3 regions of the Rhizobium sp. ZW T2_16 genome follow, and region 1 is predicted to be linked to each of the others. Evidence: riboswitches for the same ligand, from Rfam matches in the RefSeq annotation. Region 1 holds a riboswitch; each other region holds the start of a gene.
What was found. Region 1 has a riboswitch for cobalamin ahead of ACI3K0_RS19740 (CbtB-domain containing protein). Riboswitches for the same ligand answer to the same signal wherever they lie in the genome.
Positions count from the first base shown of each region.

Region 2: another riboswitch for cobalamin. It lies ahead of ACI3K0_RS06245 (aromatic ring-hydroxylating dioxygenase subunit alpha); the one in region 1 lies ahead of ACI3K0_RS19740 (CbtB-domain containing protein).
Region 3: another riboswitch for cobalamin. It lies ahead of bluB (5,6-dimethylbenzimidazole synthase); the one in region 1 lies ahead of ACI3K0_RS19740 (CbtB-domain containing protein).

Region 1 is NZ_JBJDRG010000008.1:162,624-168,582, forward strand. Features, by position in the region: gene cobN (cobaltochelatase subunit CobN) at 1-144, opposite strand, end outside; gene cobW (cobalamin biosynthesis protein CobW) at 167-1,216, opposite strand; gene ACI3K0_RS19735 (DUF1636 domain-containing protein) at 1,213-1,641, opposite strand; cobalamin riboswitch at 1,745-1,972, opposite strand; cobalamin riboswitch at 2,032-2,261, shown strand; gene ACI3K0_RS19740 (CbtB-domain containing protein) at 2,299-2,475, shown strand; gene ACI3K0_RS19745 (CbtA family protein) at 2,489-3,262, shown strand; gene cobO (cob(I)yrinic acid a,c-diamide adenosyltransferase) at 3,259-3,873, shown strand; gene ACI3K0_RS19755 (cobyric acid synthase) at 3,877-5,334, shown strand; gene cbiB (adenosylcobinamide-phosphate synthase CbiB) at 5,318-5,959, opposite strand, start outside.
Region 2 is NZ_JBJDRG010000002.1:151,027-156,985, forward strand. Features, by position in the region: gene ACI3K0_RS06230 (FAD-binding oxidoreductase) at 1-978, opposite strand, end outside; gene ACI3K0_RS06235 (L-threonylcarbamoyladenylate synthase) at 981-1,973, opposite strand; gene ACI3K0_RS06240 (DUF6656 family protein) at 2,005-2,565, opposite strand; cobalamin riboswitch at 2,765-2,997, shown strand; gene ACI3K0_RS06245 (aromatic ring-hydroxylating dioxygenase subunit alpha) at 3,088-4,332, shown strand; gene ACI3K0_RS06250 (NmrA/HSCARG family protein) at 4,383-5,282, opposite strand; gene ACI3K0_RS06255 (helix-turn-helix domain-containing protein) at 5,418-5,786, shown strand; gene ACI3K0_RS06260 (BA14K family protein) at 5,882-5,959, shown strand, end outside.
Region 3 is NZ_JBJDRG010000001.1:57,757-63,715, forward strand. Features, by position in the region: gene ACI3K0_RS00255 (NADP-dependent malic enzyme) at 1-2,254, shown strand, start outside; gene ACI3K0_RS00260 (hypothetical protein) at 2,341-3,072, shown strand; gene bluB (5,6-dimethylbenzimidazole synthase) at 3,073-3,759, opposite strand; cobalamin riboswitch at 3,842-4,025, opposite strand; gene ACI3K0_RS00270 (hypothetical protein) at 4,054-4,884, opposite strand; gene ACI3K0_RS00275 (NAD+ synthase) at 4,904-5,959, opposite strand, start outside.

The sequences.
Region 1 (5,959 bases):
GTCAACTGCCTCCCAAGCCGCCGCAATGCCGTTCAGATCGCTGCCGGAAAAGGACAGCACCACCACATCGGCCGGTGACTGGTTGAGGTCTACCGGTTCGATAAGGTCGTCGAGCGACGACGATGTGGTGGCGAGTATGTGCATCCTTTTCCTCGGCCGGTGGCTCTTATGCCGCCAGCATTTTTTCGATCGCGGCGCGGTCGATGCCTTTTTCGCCGATCACGACGAGGCGGCTCTGGCGGTTTTCGCCAGGTGCCCAGGCGCGGTCGAAATAGTGGTTCACGCGCGATCCTACCGCCTGAACCTGCAGGCGCATCGGCTTGTTCGCGACGTCGACAAAGCCCTTTATGCGCAGCACGTTTTCCGCTTCCGCGGTCGCCGAAATACGGGCAGCCAGCGCTTCGGGGTCGGTTACCGAGGCCAGATCGATAACGAAACTGTCGAAATCGTCGTGGTCGTGGTCGAGTTCGTCGTCATGATGGGTCTTGCGGTTCTCGATATCGTCCTCGACGGCAAGGCCAAGGCCGATCAGAACGCTGGGATCAACCGCACCATTTGCAGCCGGTACGATTCTCACGGCACGCGGCAGATGCGCCTGAACTCGGCCTTTGGCGGCTGCAAGCGAAGCCTGATCGAGAAGGTCGGTCTTGGTCAGCACGATCATGTCGGCACAGGCGACCTGGTCCTCGAACACTTCTTCGACCGGATCGTCATGATCGATCGAGCTATCGGTCTGGCGCTGGGCTTCGAGCGCATCGTGGTCATCGGCAACACGGCCTTCGGCCAGTGCTACACCATCAACGACCGCAATCACGGCATCTACTGTCACACGCGCCTTCACGGCCGGCCACTGAAACGCCTGTACGAGCGGCTTCGGCAGGGCAAGACCGGAAGTCTCGATCAGGATATGGTCAACGCGCGGCTCGCGGGCGAGAATCTGGTCGATCGCCGGCACGAAATCGTCTGCCACCGTGCAGCAGATGCAGCCATTGGCCAGTTCGATGATGTTGTCGTCCGGGCAGCTCTCGATGCCGCAGCCTTTCAGCACCTCGCCATCGATGCCGACATCGCCGAATTCGTTGACGATGATCGCCAGCCGCTTGCCGTCCAGCTTTTCGATCAGGTTGCGGATCAGCGTGGTCTTGCCGGCGCCGAGAAAGCCGGTAACGACGGTGCAGGGAACCTTATCGAACTTAGGGGCGAAGTTTTCGCTCATGAAGGCATGTCCTCGTGGTGATGAAAGGGTGGGATACGGGCCGTCATGCCTTTTCCACGAAGGCACATCGGGCGGCCGCGAAGGGGCAGGAAACCGCGCTCGTCTTCGGCCAGCATCATCGCGCCGGTGACGATGTCGTCGGCATCTTCGGTGGAGAGGTGGCCAAAGACATAGGACCAGCCGGAACGGTGGTTGAAGGCCGCACTCGGGCTCTTATCGCAATTGGCAAGGCAGGTGACCGGCTTGACGGTAAGCGGCTTGCCCTTAGCTGCCAGTTTCAGCGCTTCGATCAGGTCGATACCGGGGCGGGCCTCGCTGTCCGTCGCCTCGCGGCAATTGGTGCAGACGAAGATCGTCACGTCGACGTTGCCGGCATTGCCGCCGACGGTCGTTCCGGTTTCGTCTTTTCGCGCATCATCTGTCATCAGGCCGCACTACCGCCGGGTTACTCAAGTCGGGGTGCGGAACAGGAAAGCCAAGCCATCCTGCAGCGATGATTGAAGCCTTTGCCGGAGCACCCCGCCCGGAAAAGCACGATTTTCAAACGGCAGGTCTCCTGGCTCGCGGGTCGTCACCATCCGCCTGCCTTCCCAGAAGGGTCCATGGCCGGACCTCTCCAGTGGCGTCTCTGGCGTGATGGCTCGCCGCACACAGTTGCGGGGGCAGCCGCGGCATTGGACCGTTTTATCGGTCCGCACCGCATTCTCTCTTAGCCCCTGCCGTTGCCGGCAAGGGACCGTCGTGGCGCTCAAGTAAGCGTTCCGCGGTCAAACTGTCAATGTCGCAAAGGCGATTGCCGATAGAACCGAATTGACTATAGTGGATCTGTCTTTGGTGCCCGGAAGGGTTACTCAAGGGAATGCGGTGCGACGATCTTTCGTCAAACCCGCGGCTGCCCCCGCAACTGTAAGCGGAAAGCCTTTGCCCAAAACGGCCATCCGGTCGTCAAGCCACTGGAGCAATCCCTTTACGGATTGAACTGGGAAGGCGGGTGAAGGCGCCCGATCCGCGAGCCAGGAGACCTGCCAGAGACATTCGGCAATGGTAACAGCCCTCGGGTGGAGGGCAGAAAGACGAAGTCCATGGTTACGAATTCTGCTGCAGCCGCAGCCAGCGTTTCCGCATCAAAAATCATTCCTCTTAGCATGTCGGCCCTTCTTGGCCTGTTCATGGTCGGTTTCGTCGGCTTCTCGCATCTGGAAGTCGTACATAACGCCGCTCACGATACGCGCCATTCGCTGGCCTTCCCCTGCCACTAAGAGGAATTTCAAAATGTCGTTGTTTCGTAACATCGTCCTCGCGGCGGTGGTCGCCGGGTTATTGTCCGGCCTGCTGATGACCGTGATGCAGAGTTTTTCCACCGTGCCGCTGATCCTGCAGGCGGAAACTTTTGAAAATGCCGGCGGCGAAGAGGCCGGACACAGCCATTCGCATGACGCAGCGCCTGCCATCGGTGCGGCCCAACCAGCTGCCGCAGATCACCATCATGACGAAGAAGCCTGGGCGCCTGCCGATGGTTTCGAGCGTTTCATCTATACCGCTTCGGCCGATGTGCTCGCCGCCATCGGTTTTGCGCTCGTCGCGATCGCACTTGCCGAAGCGCTCGGCGGCTTTGGCGGCTGGCGAGGTGGTTTGATGTTCGGCATTGCCGGCTTCCTCACCGTCAGCCTTGCGCCGGGTCTCGGCCTGCCACCGGAACTTCCGGGCATGCCTGCCGCCGAACTCGGTCCGCGTCAGCTCTGGTGGGTCTCGACCGCTATCTGCACCGCTGCCGGCCTCGGTCTTCTTGCCTATACCCGTTCCGCCTTGCTGTCGGCTCTGGCGATCGTACTTCTGGTTGCTCCGCATCTGGCAGGTGCGCCGCTCCCGCCAAGCCATGAAACTGCTGTGCCGATCGAACTGCACGCCCGTTTCGTCAATGCCGTTTATGCCACCAATCTGATTTTCTGGGCGGTTCTCGGTGTTGCCGCTGCTGTGCTAAGGCAGACGTTTCGTAGCGGAGAACATGTGTCTCTCAAAACCGAAAGGGAGCTTGCAGCGCGTTGAAAAATATCGATGAAACCGCCGAGGAGCGTCATCGCGCCAAGATGGCGAACCGCAAGGCGGTTCAGGATGCCGAAGTCGCCGAGAAGACCCTGGAAAAGGGTCTTCTCATCGTCCATACCGGTCCCGGCAAGGGCAAGTCGACGGCGGCCTTCGGGCTTGCGCTACGCATGCTCGGCAACAACCGTCGTGTCGGTATCGTGCAGTTCATCAAGGGCGCATGGTCGACCGGCGAACAGCCGGCGCTTGCCGTGTTCGGCGATCGCGTCGTCTGGCATACGATGGGCGAGGGGTTCACCTGGGAAACCCAGGACCTCAAACGCGATATCGCGGCCGCGAACAAGGCCTGGGAGAAGGCACTCGAGCTGATGGCGGACGAGACGATCGGGCTGGTCATCCTCGATGAACTCAATATCGCACTTCGCTACGACTATCTTGATCTGGAAAAGGTCGTCGCCGCCTTCCAGGCCAGACGCCCTGACCTGCATGTTGTCGTCACCGGCCGCAACGCGAAACCGGCCTTGATAGAGGCGGCCGATCTGGTGACAGAGATGTCTCTGGTCAAGCATCACTTCAAGGCGGGTGTCAAAGCCCAGGCCGGCATCGAGTTCTAGATCATGGTCGCTCGCTCGCTGATGTTCCAGGGAACGGGCTCCGACGTGGGCAAATCGCTGGTCGTGGCCGGCCTTGCCCGCGCCTTTACGCTGCGTGGCCTGAGCGTCGCGCCGTTCAAGCCGCAGAACATGTCGAACAATGCGGCCGTCACCGCCGATGGCGGCGAGATCGGCCGGGCGCAGGCGCTGCAGGCGCGCGCGGCCGGCATGCCGCTCAGCGTGCATATGAACCCGGTGCTTCTGAAACCGCAGAGCGAGATCGGCTCCCAGGTCGTGGTGCAGGGGTGCGTCGAAGGCAATGCCAAGGCATCCGAATATCAGCATCTGAAGCCCCGACTGCTTTCGCGCGTGCTCGAAAGCTTCGAGATCCTGCGCGCCAAGGCTGATCTGGTTCTGGTCGAGGGTGCGGGCAGCGCTTCGGAAATCAACCTGCGCCAGAACGATATCGCCAATATGGGTTTTGCCCGCGCGGCCGATGTGCCGGTCGTGCTGATCGGCGATATCGATCGCGGCGGCGTCATCGCCAGTATTGCCGGCACCAAGCTGGTCATCGATGCCGATGATGCGGCGATGATCCGCGGTTTCATCGTCAACCGGTTTCGCGGTGATCCGGCGCTGTTTGCCGAAGGCATGAATCTGATTACCCGGTTCACCGGCTGGCAGTCGATCGGGCTTCTGCCGCATTTTGCCGATGCGGCGCTTTTGCCGGCAGAAGATGCGCTGGGTCTTTCCCAGTCCTTTGCCCGCAAGCCGGGCGCGAAAATCCGCATCGCGGTGCCGATCCTGCCGCATATTTCCAATTTCGACGATCTCGATCCGCTGGAAGCCGAGCCGGATGTGGAACTGATCCGCGTCCGTCGCGGCGAAGCCATTCCCGGTGATTGCGATCTCGTGCTGCTGGTCGGCTCCAAGGCTACGATTTCGGATCTTGCGGCGTTGCGCCAAGCCGGATTCGATGTGGATATCGCTGCCCATCATCGCCGCGGCGGGCGGGTACTCGGTCTCTGCGGTGGCTACCAGATGCTTGGACGCAGCGTGTCAGACCCGGAAGGCACAGAAGGTCCGCCCGGCTCCGTCGATGGACTCGGTCTGCTCAATGTCGAAACCGTTCTTTCCGGCGCCAAGCGGCTTGAAGCAGTTTCGGGTTCTAGTTTCGATGGTATTTCCTTTGCCGGCTACGAAATGCATATCGGCCGCACAGCCGGCGCGGATTGTGCCCGCCCGTTCTCGACGATCGGTGGTCAAGCGGAAGGGGCATCCTCCGCGGATGGCCGGGTCGTCGGCACTTACGTCCACGGGTTGTTTTCCGACGACAGGCAGCGGTCAGCCTGGCTCACCCGTCTTGGCGGTTCGTCTTCAGGCCTCGATTACGAGGCGAATGTCGATGCCATTCTCGATCGTCTCGCCGCTCATATGGAACGGCATCTCGATCTCAGCGGGTTGCTCAGACTTGCCACATGAGGACCGCCAGGACGCCGAAAAGGCCGATCAGCAGCATGTCGGCGATGCGGGCGATCTTCAGCGCGTCGTAGATATCCTCATAGACCAGTTCGCTGCGGCCGCCTTCGCCCATATAACTCGCCTCGATCATCTCGCCGCCATAACTGCGGGGTCCAGCAAGTGCTATGCCGAGCGCTCCCGCCATCGCGGCTTCAGGCCAACCGGCATTCGGCGAACGATGATTTTTGGCATCCCGGCGGATCGCCCTGATGGCATTGCTTGGCGAGGCATCGCGAACAAAAAGCGCGGCAACCACGAAAAGCGCTGCCGTGAGGCGCGAGGCAGGCAGGTTGACGAGGTCGTCGAAACGGGCGGCCGCCCAGCCGAAAGCTTCGTGGCGCGGCGAGCGGTGGCCGATCATGCTGTCGGCGGTATTGGCTGCCTTGTATGCCGCACCGGCAGGCAGGCCGCCGATCCCCATCCAGAAGGCCGGCGCGACCACGCCGTCGGAAAAATTCTCGGCGAGGCTTTCGATCGCCGCCCGGCAAACTGCCGCTTCGTCCAATTGTTCGACATCGCGGCCGACAATTCTGGAGACGGCCGCCCGTCCCGCCGGCAAGCCATGGTGCTTAAGCGAGGAAGCGAC
Region 2 (5,959 bases), on a different contig from region 1:
TACCAGACCGGCCTCGAAACCCTGCTCCAGCAGCGAATGGACCATGACTTCAGCAGTCTCGGCCGAGTCCGAGGTCGATATGTCGATCAGCACATACCACGGATGCGGTTCCGAAAGCGGATCGCGCACGCCGTCGATATGGCGCGAGGTGAATTCGATGCCGATCCGAGGCATCAGCTCGAAGCCGGTCAGGGCCATGCCGCAAAGTGTCGAGGCCTTGTCGAATAGCGCGAGCGCGTCTTCGGTCGAGGCAACACCGGCAAATGCCACCTGATGACCGACCGGGCGGGGAAAGAGTTTCAGCACGGCACCTGTGATGATGCCGAGCGTGCCTTCCGCACCGATGAAGAGGTCGCGCAGGTCGTAGCCGGTATTGTCCTTCTTCAGCCGACGCAGGCCGTCCCAAATCTCGCCGGTCGGAAGCACGACTTCCAGCCCGAGGCAGAGCTGGCGCATGTTGCCATAGGCAAGCACCGCCGTGCCGCCCGCATTGGTGGAAAGATTGCCGCCGATCCTGCAGGAACCTTCGGAACCGAGCGAAAGCGGAAACAGCCGGTTCACCTCTTCCGCAGCCTTCTGCACGTCGGCAAGAATTGCGCCGCCATCGGCAACCAGCACATTGGCTACCGGATCGACGTCGCGGATGCGGTTCATACGGGCAAGAGAGACGATAACGTCATTGCCGCCGGCGCGTGGTGTCTGTCCGCCGACAAGACCGGTATTGCCGGTCTGCGGCACGATGGCGGTGCCGGTTTCGCTGGCGAGTTTCAGGATCGCCGAGACCTCCTGCGTCGAGGCAGGCTTCAGAAGCAGCGGCGAGGAACCCTTGTAGAGACCACGATCCTCCACCAGATGCGGGGCGAGGCCTGCCGCATCGCGGATCACATTGGCATCTCCGACAATCGCGGCAAAACGGTCGATCAGTCCCGAAGCCATCTCTGAACCGGCCTTTGCGCTCTCGCCTGCTGCATTGTCCATTTTCATTCCTCTCCGTCGCGTGGTGCGGCTGCCCGTCCCAGCCTGTCATTGATCGCTTCGCCCAGTCCCTCGTTCGGGATCGGCGCAACAGCGATGCTTGAGGCACCGCTGGCATCCGCGCGCTTCAAGTATTCGAACAGGTTGGCCGCTGCCTGCGCAAGGTCGGCGGATGGGCTAAGGTCGAGATCGATCGCAGCCTTTTCCGCACCGGCAACCGGCTGGCCACCGAAACGGATCAGCGCTTCGCCCGGTTCGATCGCCGTCGCGTCGAGACGCACGTTAGCGCCCGGCGCATAATGCGAGGCGAGCATGCCCGGCGCCTCGATGATCGCGGCAGGGCCTGAGCGGCGCTCAAGGTCACGCCCGGCAACATCGGCGATATGCATGGCCGCAAGACCACCGGGCCTGAGAAGCAGGATCGCGCCGGTTTCGGGATCGACGCGGATGATCGTCGACTCGACGCCGACTGGCGAAGAGCCGCCGTCGATGATCAGTTGAAGCTTGTCGCCGAGGTCGTCCATCACATGGCGTGCCGAGGTCGGGCTGATCTTGCCGGACGTGTTGGCGCTTGGTGCCGCAAGCGGCCGGCCGAAATCGCGGATCAGGTCGTTGGCAAAACCTTCCGGGCAGCGAAGCCCGACCGTTTCCAGCCCCGCGGTTGCCAGCGGATGGATGGTGCTGTCTTTCCTGAGCGGCAGGACAATGGTCAGCGGACCGGGCCAGAAGGTTTCGGCCAACTTTCTCGACGCCGGATCGAACACCGCGTACCGCTCGGCCATCTCGATATCGCAGACATGGCAGATGAGCGGATTGAACTGCGGACGCCCCTTGGTCTCGTAGATGTGCGAGATCGCATCGGCGCGCGTCGCATCCGCGGCAAGGCCGTAGACCGTTTCGGTCGGAATGGCGACGGGAAAACCGTCATTGAGCACGCGGCTTGCCTCGCTGATGGCGCGCTGGGGCTCATGGGTGATGTTTATGATTTCGGCTGTCATGCCGCTGTCAATACAGCGGAGTGCCCGTGCTTTAAAGCCTTTTGATGATTTCGCGCACTGCGGCACTGGGCGCGCCGAGCATCAGAACGTTGCGCATCGCCTCGCGCGGGCTGTTGGTCTGGAACAGAAGCCCGTTCTTGCGCCATGTCCGGTCGATCCGCGCCTGTTCGCCTGCTTCGCCTTCCACCGCGACGGCGAAATACATGCGGGAATTCCGTGGATTGATTCGGGCGAAAAACACCTCGTCGCCGCCGATCTCGGAAGAGAAGTTGGCGATGTAGAATGACCAGCTGACCATCGCATCCTGCGAAAAGAAGGTACGTGCTGCGGTCACATGGCAATAGCCCAGATGCGGGCTACCCTCCAACGTGCGGTGAAAGATGATCTTCGGCAGGTGGATAGACCGGTGAAAGCTGTTCAGCCGCTTATGCGTGGTTTCGCCGGCCGTTTCGAGCTTCTTGCCTGTCTTTTCAGCCACTTCGTCATGGGTGAGATAGCGACGTTCGTCGGGAACCCAGACAGGGCGGGAGCGTGGAATTCTGCCGGTTCGCAGGAATTCCGTATGGGCATTGCCGCTGCTTGGCGGCATCATCAAGGGCCTGGGCCTGTTGACTTCGTAATAACGGAGCTGTCCTGGCATGGTGGCGGCTCTTCCCAATGAATTTTCAAGAACACTATTAGCAAGACCTTAACAGTCGGTTTCTCCCGCAATCGGATGCTATTGCGCGATCGTCGCCAATGCAGTGGCCGATGTCGCAATGTCGTCTATGCGACAGGCCGGCGTCCCGCTTAAATATGACAAAGCTCAAGGTGCCGCCTCGCTAGGGGAGGCGGAGAATTGGGAAGCCGGCGGGTCGCAGAGATCTATCCGGCGCTGCCCCCGCAACGGTGGTGGAGTTGAAGGCATGGTAGGGGGCGACCCCGGCCACTGGGACAGAGCCGAACGGCCGACCGGGAAGGTGCCATGCAGTCCTTTTGGGACAACTCCTCAGCCCGGAAACCAGCCTGAGCTTGATGACACCGGTCGCGGAGGGCGCACGGGACGGGAATTGGCTGCATTGATTGTTGCCGGCTTGTCCATGCCCTGAAGCTTGCTTGTATTGCGAGGAAGCATATGGACATTCACAATCAGGTTCTGCGGCAGCTGAAGAACCGCCGCGAAGGTTTCAGCCTGGAACAGCCCTTTTATATCGATCCCGATTATTACAAGCTCGATCTCGAGATGATCTGGTATCGCGACTGGCTGTTTGCCGGCCACGATTGCCAGATCAACAAGGCGGGCATGTATTTTACCCTGCAGGTTGGCGACTATCCGGTTCTCGTCATCCGCACGCGCGAGGGCGATATCCGCGCCTATCACAATACCTGCCGCCATCGCGGCCACCGCGTCTGCACCAAGGAAACGGGTTCTGCGACCCGCCTCGTCTGTCCCTATCACCAGTGGACCTACCAGCATGACGGCTCGCTGATGTCGGCCCGTCATATGGGCGAGAATTTCGACAAGAAGCAGTTTGGATTGAAACCCGTCCACTGCCAGGTGGTTGCTGGCTACATCTTTATCTGCCTCGCAAAGGAAGCCCCGGATTTTGCTCCGGTTCGCGCAACGGTCGAGCCTTACATGGCGCCGCATCGCCTGCCCGAAACGAAGGTTGCTGCCCAGAACACGATCATCGAAAAGGGCAACTGGAAGCTCGTCTGGGAAAACAATCGCGAGTGTTATCACTGCGCCGGTAACCATCCGGAACTCTGCCGCACCTACCCGGAAGCGCCGACTGCGACCGGTGTGCAGGGCGCCGGCGACGATCCGTTCATTTCCGAACACTGGAGCCGCTGTGAAGCGGCCGGCCTGCCGAGCACGTTCAACATGTCGCCGGACGGCCAGTTCCGCGTGGCGCGCATGCCGCTGATCGAGGATGCCGAAAGCTACACGATGAACGGCCGTCCCGCAGTTCAACGGTCGCTCTCCGACGACGTGACGATTTCCCATATCGGCACGATGCTTCTGTTCCATTACCCGACCACCTGGAACCATATGCTGGTCGACCACGCGATCTCTTTCCGAGTCATCCCCATCGGGCCGGAAGAGACGGCGGTCACCACCACATGGCTGGTCCACAAGGATGCGGTGGAAGGCGTCGATTACGATGTCGAGCAGCTGACCCATGTCTGGAACATGACCAACGACCAGGACAGGCAGATCGTCGAGGAAAACGCCTTCGGCATCCGCTCTCCCGCCTATGAACCCGGCCCTTATTCCGAGGCGCATGAAGGTGGTGTGATGCAGTTCGTTGAGTGGTATTCGAACTTCATGATCGATCGCCTGCAGGGCAAGGACAGCACGCTTTACGCGGTGGCGTGATACTGAGCGCTCCTCCGCAATGTGCCGTCAGTTTGCGGAGGAGCCTGTTTTTACGCTGAGTGGGACGTACGATCACTCCCGATTAAGGCGTCGAAGGCTTGGTGTCTTTGGGTCGCAAGCCAGGCCCGAAAGGAAATGATCTCGGGATTGATCTCGCGCATCGCAGCAAGGTCCACGTGATCCGCCAGCGGGCCGTTATCCAGGATCGCCGCAAGCTGACCAAGATCGCTATTGGCGGCAAGGACTTCATCGGCAAAGCGGGAATAGATGACCGGACGACCGGCGGCTTCGCTGAAGATTTCCCCCAGCTGGCGCCCTGTAACCGTATCGCTCGCGATCTTAATCGTCCGTCCGCTGAACCGTATGCCATCGGCAAAGATCGCGGCGACGAATTTCCCGATGTCTTCCACGGCAATCAGTTGCATCGACTGGTCCGGCCTGAGGAAGAATGTGTACCGGCCTTCTGAAAGGCCGAATGCCGGGTTGATCAGCATATCCATGAATATCATCGGTCTGATTATGGTTGCGGTGACCGGCAGCCAACGGATATGCGCCTCGATCCGCGGCTTGGCGTCGAAACGGGCGATCCCGGTCGGTGTGTCGCCGGAACTGGCGCCCGAGGAATAGACGAGATGTGCGACGCCGCTTTCGGCCGCAAGATCGGCGATCCCGCACCCTATCCGTACCTCTTCGGTCTCTGACAGGTTGGCCGGTAAGACGCTGAACACGCCATGGGCACTGTCCATCCCGGCGCGAAATGTATCGAGATCGGCAAATGATCCTTCAACCAGTTCGGCACCCGCCTGACGAAGGGCGACGGATTTGGGGGCCGCAATGTCTCGCACAATCGCGCGAACGGGCCATCTTGCCTTCAAAAGCGCTTCGGCGACCGCTCCACCCTGCCGGCCGGTGGCGCCGAATACCAGGATTGGACGCTTGTCTTCTTTCATCTGAGAACCCTCGTGGTGAACACGGGGTCTCCATATATACTGTTGAAACACAGCCGGAAGACGGCACTATTTTCAGCCTCGGGCACACGGGTGATACTCTTGGACAATTCAGGTCGGAGCAAAACCGAAAGGCAGTTGACGCGCGATCAGGCTTTCCTGCCGCAACCTGCTAACGGAGTATGCGGGCGTCTGGGTGACAAGTGGACGGTTCAGGTCATCTGGCGCCTCTCGCTGGCAGAGGGTCGAAGGCTCCGTTTTTCGCATCTGAAAAGGGAAATCGACGGCATCACGCAGCGCATGCTGACACTGACGCTACGCGGCCTGGAACGCGACGGTTTCGTCAGGCGACACTATTTTCCCGAGGTGCCGCCGCGCGTCGAATACGAGCTGACCGAATTGGGAGCCGGCATACTGGCGTCTCTTCAGGCGCTGAATTTCTGGATCAGGGACAACTTCTCCCGCATCGAGGAAAACCGGCGCGTTTTCGACGAAGCCGGCGAATAGGGCATCTGGCATTCCTCTGCCAGGGAATATGGCGTGGAACAAATTGGTATGTATCACGTTCTAAATCGCTGATTATATGTCGAGGAAACATTCCCATGAACGCATTCCGCATGCGCATTGCCACCGCCTTAACGGCAGCGGCCGTTCTTGCTACGAGTTTTGTTCCGGTTTCG
Region 3 (5,959 bases), on a different contig from region 1:
CCGACATCCGCGTCCGGGCAAGCTGGAAATCCAGGCGACCAAGCCGCTCGGAAACCAGCGCGACCTGGCGCTCGCCTATTCTCCGGGTGTTGCAGCCCCCTGCCTCGCAATCCGCGACAATCCGGAAGCCGCTGCCGATTATACGGCGCGCGCCAATCTCGTCGCCGTCATTTCCAACGGCACGGCAGTCCTCGGTCTCGGCAATATCGGCCCGCTTGCATCCAAGCCGGTGATGGAGGGCAAGGCTGTCCTGTTCAAGAAGTTCGCTGGCATCGACGTGTTCGACATCGAGATCGATGCCGCCGGCATCGACGAGATGGTCTCGACCGTCTCTGCGCTCGAGCCGACCTTCGGCGGCATCAACCTTGAAGACATCAAGGCGCCGGAATGTTTCGAAGTCGAGCGCCAGCTGCGCGAGAAGATGAATATCCCGGTCTTCCATGACGACCAGCACGGTACCGCGATCATCGTTGCAGCCGCGATCCTGAATGGCCTGGAGCTGGCCGGCAAGTCGATCACCAACGTCAAGATCGTCACGTCGGGCGCCGGCGCGGCAGCGCTTGCCTGCCTCAATCTCCTCGTATCGCTCGGCGCGAAGAAGGAGAACATCTGGGTCCACGATATCGAAGGCCTCGTCTATGAGGGCCGTACAGAGCTGATGGACGAGTGGAAATCCGTCTACGTGCAGAAGAGTGACAATCGGGTTCTGGCCGACAGCATTGACGGCGCCGACGTCTTCCTCGGCCTCTCTGCTCCGGGCGTCCTGAAGCCGGAACTGCTTGTGCGCATGGCGGAAAAGCCGTTGATCATGGCGCTTGCCAATCCGACGCCGGAAATCATGCCGGAACTCGCCCGCCAGGCGCGCCCCGACGCGATGATCTGCACCGGTCGGTCCGACTTCCCGAACCAGGTGAACAACGTTCTCTGTTTCCCGTATATCTTCCGCGGTGCGCTCGATTGCGGCGCGAGCACGATCAACGAGGAAATGAAGATGGCCGCAGTCAAGGCCATCGCAGCGCTTGCCCGTGAAGAAGTATCGGACGTTGCAGCAAAGGCCTATTCCGGCGAGACGCCGATCTTCGGCCCGACCTATCTTATCCCGTCACCCTTCGATCCGCGCCTCATCCTGCGCATTGCCCCGGCAGTGGCGCGTGCCGCTGCCGAAAGCGGTGTTGCTGCCCGTCCGATCCAGGATTTCGAAGCCTATCTCGACCAGCTGAACCGTTTCGTCTGGCGTTCAGGCTTTGTGATGAAGCCGATCTTCGCGACAGCCAAGGCGTCTGAAAAGAAGCGCGTGATCTTTGCCGAAGGCGAAGACGAGCGTGTACTGCGCGCGGCCCAGGTTCTGCTCGAGGAAGAGATTGCCCGCCCAATCCTGATCGGCCGTCCTTCCGTCATCGAAGCGCGTCTGGAACGCTTCGGCATCCGCATCCGCCCGAATGTCGATTTCGGCGTGGTTAATCCGGAAGACGATCCGCGTTACCGCGAATATGTCGAGGATTATTTTGCACTGGTTGGCCGGAACGGCATCAATCCGGAAGCCGCCCGCACGATCGTGCGTACCAACAACACCGTGATCGGCGCGCTGTCGGTCAAGCGTGGCGAAGCCGATGCGCTGATCTGTGGCGTTGAAGGCCGTTATGATCGCCACCTGCGCGACGTCAACCAGATCATCGGCAAGCGCGCCGGTGCCTGCACCAATGCCGGCCTCAGCCTCCTGATCTCCCAGCGTGGCGCGATGTTCTTCACCGACACGTTCGTGAACTACAATCCGACCGCCGAGGAGATTGCTGAAATCACCATCCTCGCCGCTCAGGAAGTTCGCCGCTTCGGCATCGTGCCGAAGGCCGCGCTGATCTGCCATTCGAATTTCGGTTCCCGCGATTCGGAAAGCGCCCGCAAGATGCGTGCGGCTCTGGAAATCATCCGCAAGGATGCGCCGGAACTCGAAGTCGATGGCGAAATGCAGGGTGGTTCAGCGCTGGACGAGGCGCTGCGCAAGCGCGCCATGCCGAACAGCACACTAACCGGCGAAGCCAATCTTCTGGTCTTCCCGAACCTCGATGCTGCCAGCATTTCGCTCGGTCTCGTGCGGACGATGATGGACGGACTGCATGTCGGTCCGATCCTGCTCGGCACAGCCAAACCGGCGCATATCCTGTCGCAGACCGTAACATCCCGCGGCGTCGTCAACATGGCGGCCCTGGCCGTCGTCGAGGCGTCCCAGGCGGAACCGCTTGCGCTGGTGAAATGACAAGAGATGCGGGAAGCTTCAAGGCAAGCTTCCCGCATGCTCGACATGCCAGGTTGATCCCCGCAGAGCCATGCGACAGGTGAGACATGACATTTTCCAAGCCGCAGATGCTGACATCGCTGATGCTTGCCTCGCTGCTTGCGCCTCAGGCGGCCTTTTCGCGCGATGTCGAGGTCTGCGCCAATCTCTATCGCCGCCTCAACAGCACCCCGCAGATCATCGGCACGAGCAGCAATGTGCGTCGCTACGCTCAGGATCTGAGCGCGCTCAACGCGGATATCCGGCAACTCAGGATCGACATGCGCAGGCAAGGTTGCGGCAGCGGCAGCATCGTGACGCTGGGCGCGCCATCCGAAGGCGATGATGAATGCGGTTACATGCAGGACACGCTGCAACGGCTGGAAGATGAGCGCGCGGCAATCACCGAACAACGCAACAATACCCGCTCGCTACTGCAGCCATCGGAAGAGCGCGTCGCGATCTTGTCGGCGATCCGCTCCAACAATTGCACGCCCACTGACCTCGATACCCAGACGGAACTTGACGATAAAGAACGCCTGCGGATCCGGGGGCTGGCACTGCCAAGGCCGGGAGAGGAGACGCAGACTGGGCCAAAGGTGGACGATCCGAATTCCAGCATCACCCATCTCGGCAGCGCCTCACCTGCGCCAGCGAGAGAAGCACCCGTCCAGTTCCCGCCGGATCGTCCCTATGATCCCGGCAAAAAGATTCGCTCCGTCGGGCCGCAGTTCTTCCCCGAAGAAGACATCGACCTCGCCAATCCGAAATCCAGCGGCCCCCAGCAGCTGCAGCCTTGATTATTTCTGGCCCCAACCGTCCTGAAAGACGAGCTCTTCCAGAGGCAGACGCTGGCGCCAGCCCTTTATCGCCAGTTCGGGTTCTCCATACAACTGATCGACATAACCGAGGCACAACCAGGCTACGATCTCGACGCGGTTTGGAATGCCGAGGAGCGCTCGAACATCTTCATCATGAAAGATACTGACCCAGCCGACGCCGATCCCTTCCGCGCGGGCTGCGAGCCAGAGGTTCTGGATGGCACAGACGGTCGAATAGCTGTCCATGCGGCTGTTGTGTGTGCGCCCCAGAACCACCGGACCGGCACGATCCGGATCGCTGGTGACGCAGATCGACAGCGGCGCCTTTCTGATGCCTTCGAGCTTAAGGCTCCTGTAGGTGCTGCGCTTCTCCTCAGGAAACATCGCCTCGGCTTCTTCATTGGCGCGCGAAAACGCCTCCCAGGCGGACTGGCGAACCGCCTCGTCACGGATAAGGATAAAGTTCCACGGCTGCATGAAACCAACCGACGGGGCGGCATGGGCGGCATCCAGTAGTCTGCGCAGCACATCATCCGGGATCGTATCGGAGAGAAACTGGTCGCGCACGTCGCGGCGCGTTTCGATGGCGCGGTAAACGGCGGCACGCTCGTCATCGGTAAAAGCTTCGGCGGCCACGAGGCCATTGTTCAAATCATCAGGTCGCATCGTCTTTCCCCAACAACGCCTGCGGATTGCTTCCGCCGTCACGGCGTGGCGCAATCCACTCAACCTGCCCGCCGTCCGCGCGGATCGGTCCATCTCGCCAGGCCGGTATTCTGACTGGGCTTCATCCGCTCATCGCCGCCTTCCCGGAGAAATCCAGTGGCATGAATACGATAAGCGTCAGCCTCACAGCGTTGGGCACGTGCCGGAATTTCACCGGCTTCCCGATTCTCCCATCAACGATGGGCACCTGACGGAGGCTCTTATGCTGACTGAACCCGGCCGAAGCAAGGCCGTTCACGCCGCAGGGAAATAACGCACATAGGCAAATTCGTCACCATCCGGTGACCAGTTGGGCGAGTTCATCGTGCCCTGCCCGCCAAAAAGCTCGAACAACGTTTCGACATAGCCGCCATCGGCATCCATAAGCCGAACGCGAACATTCTGATCACGCGGATGATCGAAGATTTCGGCGTCATAGGATACGAAAACGACCTTATCACCCTTGGGTGACGGATGCGGAAACCAGTCTCCATAGCTACTGTCGGTGATGCGTTCGGCAGCGCCGCCGGTCGCCGGAACACGCCAGATCTGCATCAGCCCTGAGCGGCTTGAGTTAAAATAGATCCAACGACCGTCCGGCGAATAATCCGGCCCGTCATTGCGGCCCTCGCCGAAGGTCAGCCGTGTCTCGTTTTTCCCGTCGATACCGATCGTATAGATATCGAAGACCTGATCACGGATACCGCAATAAGCGAACGTCTTTCCGTCCGGCGACCAGCCATGCCAGTAGGATGGCAGGTTTTCTGTGACGAGTTTCGGCGTACCGCCTCTGGCCGGCAGGACATAGATCGCCGACCTACCGAACTCGACCTTGTCGGAGATCGCAATCAGCGCGCCGTCCGGCGAGATGCCATGGTCGTTGTTGCAGAGTGTCGCGAAGTCCGTATCGACCCGGATAGGACCGAAATCACCATTCGGAGACAAACGGTAGATCAGGCCATCTGCATTAAGCATCAGATAGTCGCCATCCGGCGACCAGTTGGGCGCTTCGAACAACTCTTCCGTCTGCCAGACAACCCGGCTCTGGCGGGTTCGGACATTGTAGATCTCGATGGAGCTTCGCAGTGCCAAGGGCGCCTCCCTCTCAACGATCCCGGAAACGGTTGGTGATCGGGTAACGGCGATCGCGGCCAAAATTCTTCTTGGTGATCTTCACGCCCGGAGCCGACTGACGCCGCTTATACTCAGCGAGATAGAGCAGATGCTCGATACGATGAACGGTTGCGACGTCATGGCCGCGGGCGACGATGTCTTCGGTGCCCATTTCCATTTCGACGAGGCATTCGAGGATATCGTCCAGAACCGGATAGGGCGGCAGCGAATCCTGGTCCTTCTGATCCGGCCGAAGCTCGGCGGAAGGCGCCTTGGAAATGATGTTTTTCGGGATCACCTCGCCGGACGGGCCGAGAGCGCCTGCCGGCACATTTTCATTGCGCCATTCGGCCAGCGCATAGACCTGCATCTTGTAGAGGTCCTTGATCGGGTTGAAGCCGCCGTTCATGTCGCCATAAAGCGTCGCGTAGCCGACCGACATTTCCGACTTGTTGCCGGTCGTCACAACCATCGAGCCGAACTTGTTGGAGATCGCCATCAGGATAGTGCCGCGCGTACGGCTCTGCAGGTTCTCTTCGGTAATGCCCTGGTCGGTGCCTTCGAACATGTCGGACAACGATGCCAGGAACCCTTCGACCGGATCGGAAATCGGCACGATATCGTAGCGGCAGCCGAGCGCCTTCGCGCAGTCCGCGGCGTCCTTGAACGAGTCTTCGGACGTGTAGCGATAGGGCAGCATGATGGTGCGCACCCTCTCCTCGCCCAGCGCGTCAACGGCGATCGCGGCGCAGACAGCCGAATCGATGCCACCGGAGAGGCCCAGCACGACCGACTTGAAGCCATTCTTGTTCACGTAGTCGCGGAATCCGAGCAGGCAGGCGTGGTAGTCAGCCTCTTCCTTTTCGGGAATACGGACCATCGGGCCGGGCTGGCAGCGCCAGCCATCCTCTTCACGTCTCCAGTCGGTGACGATAAAGGCTGTCTCGAATTGCGAAAGCTGGAAGGCCAGCGACTTGTCGGCATTGAAGGCGAAGCTTGCGCCGTCGAAGACAAGCTCGTCCTGTCCGCCGAGCTGGTTTGCAAAGAT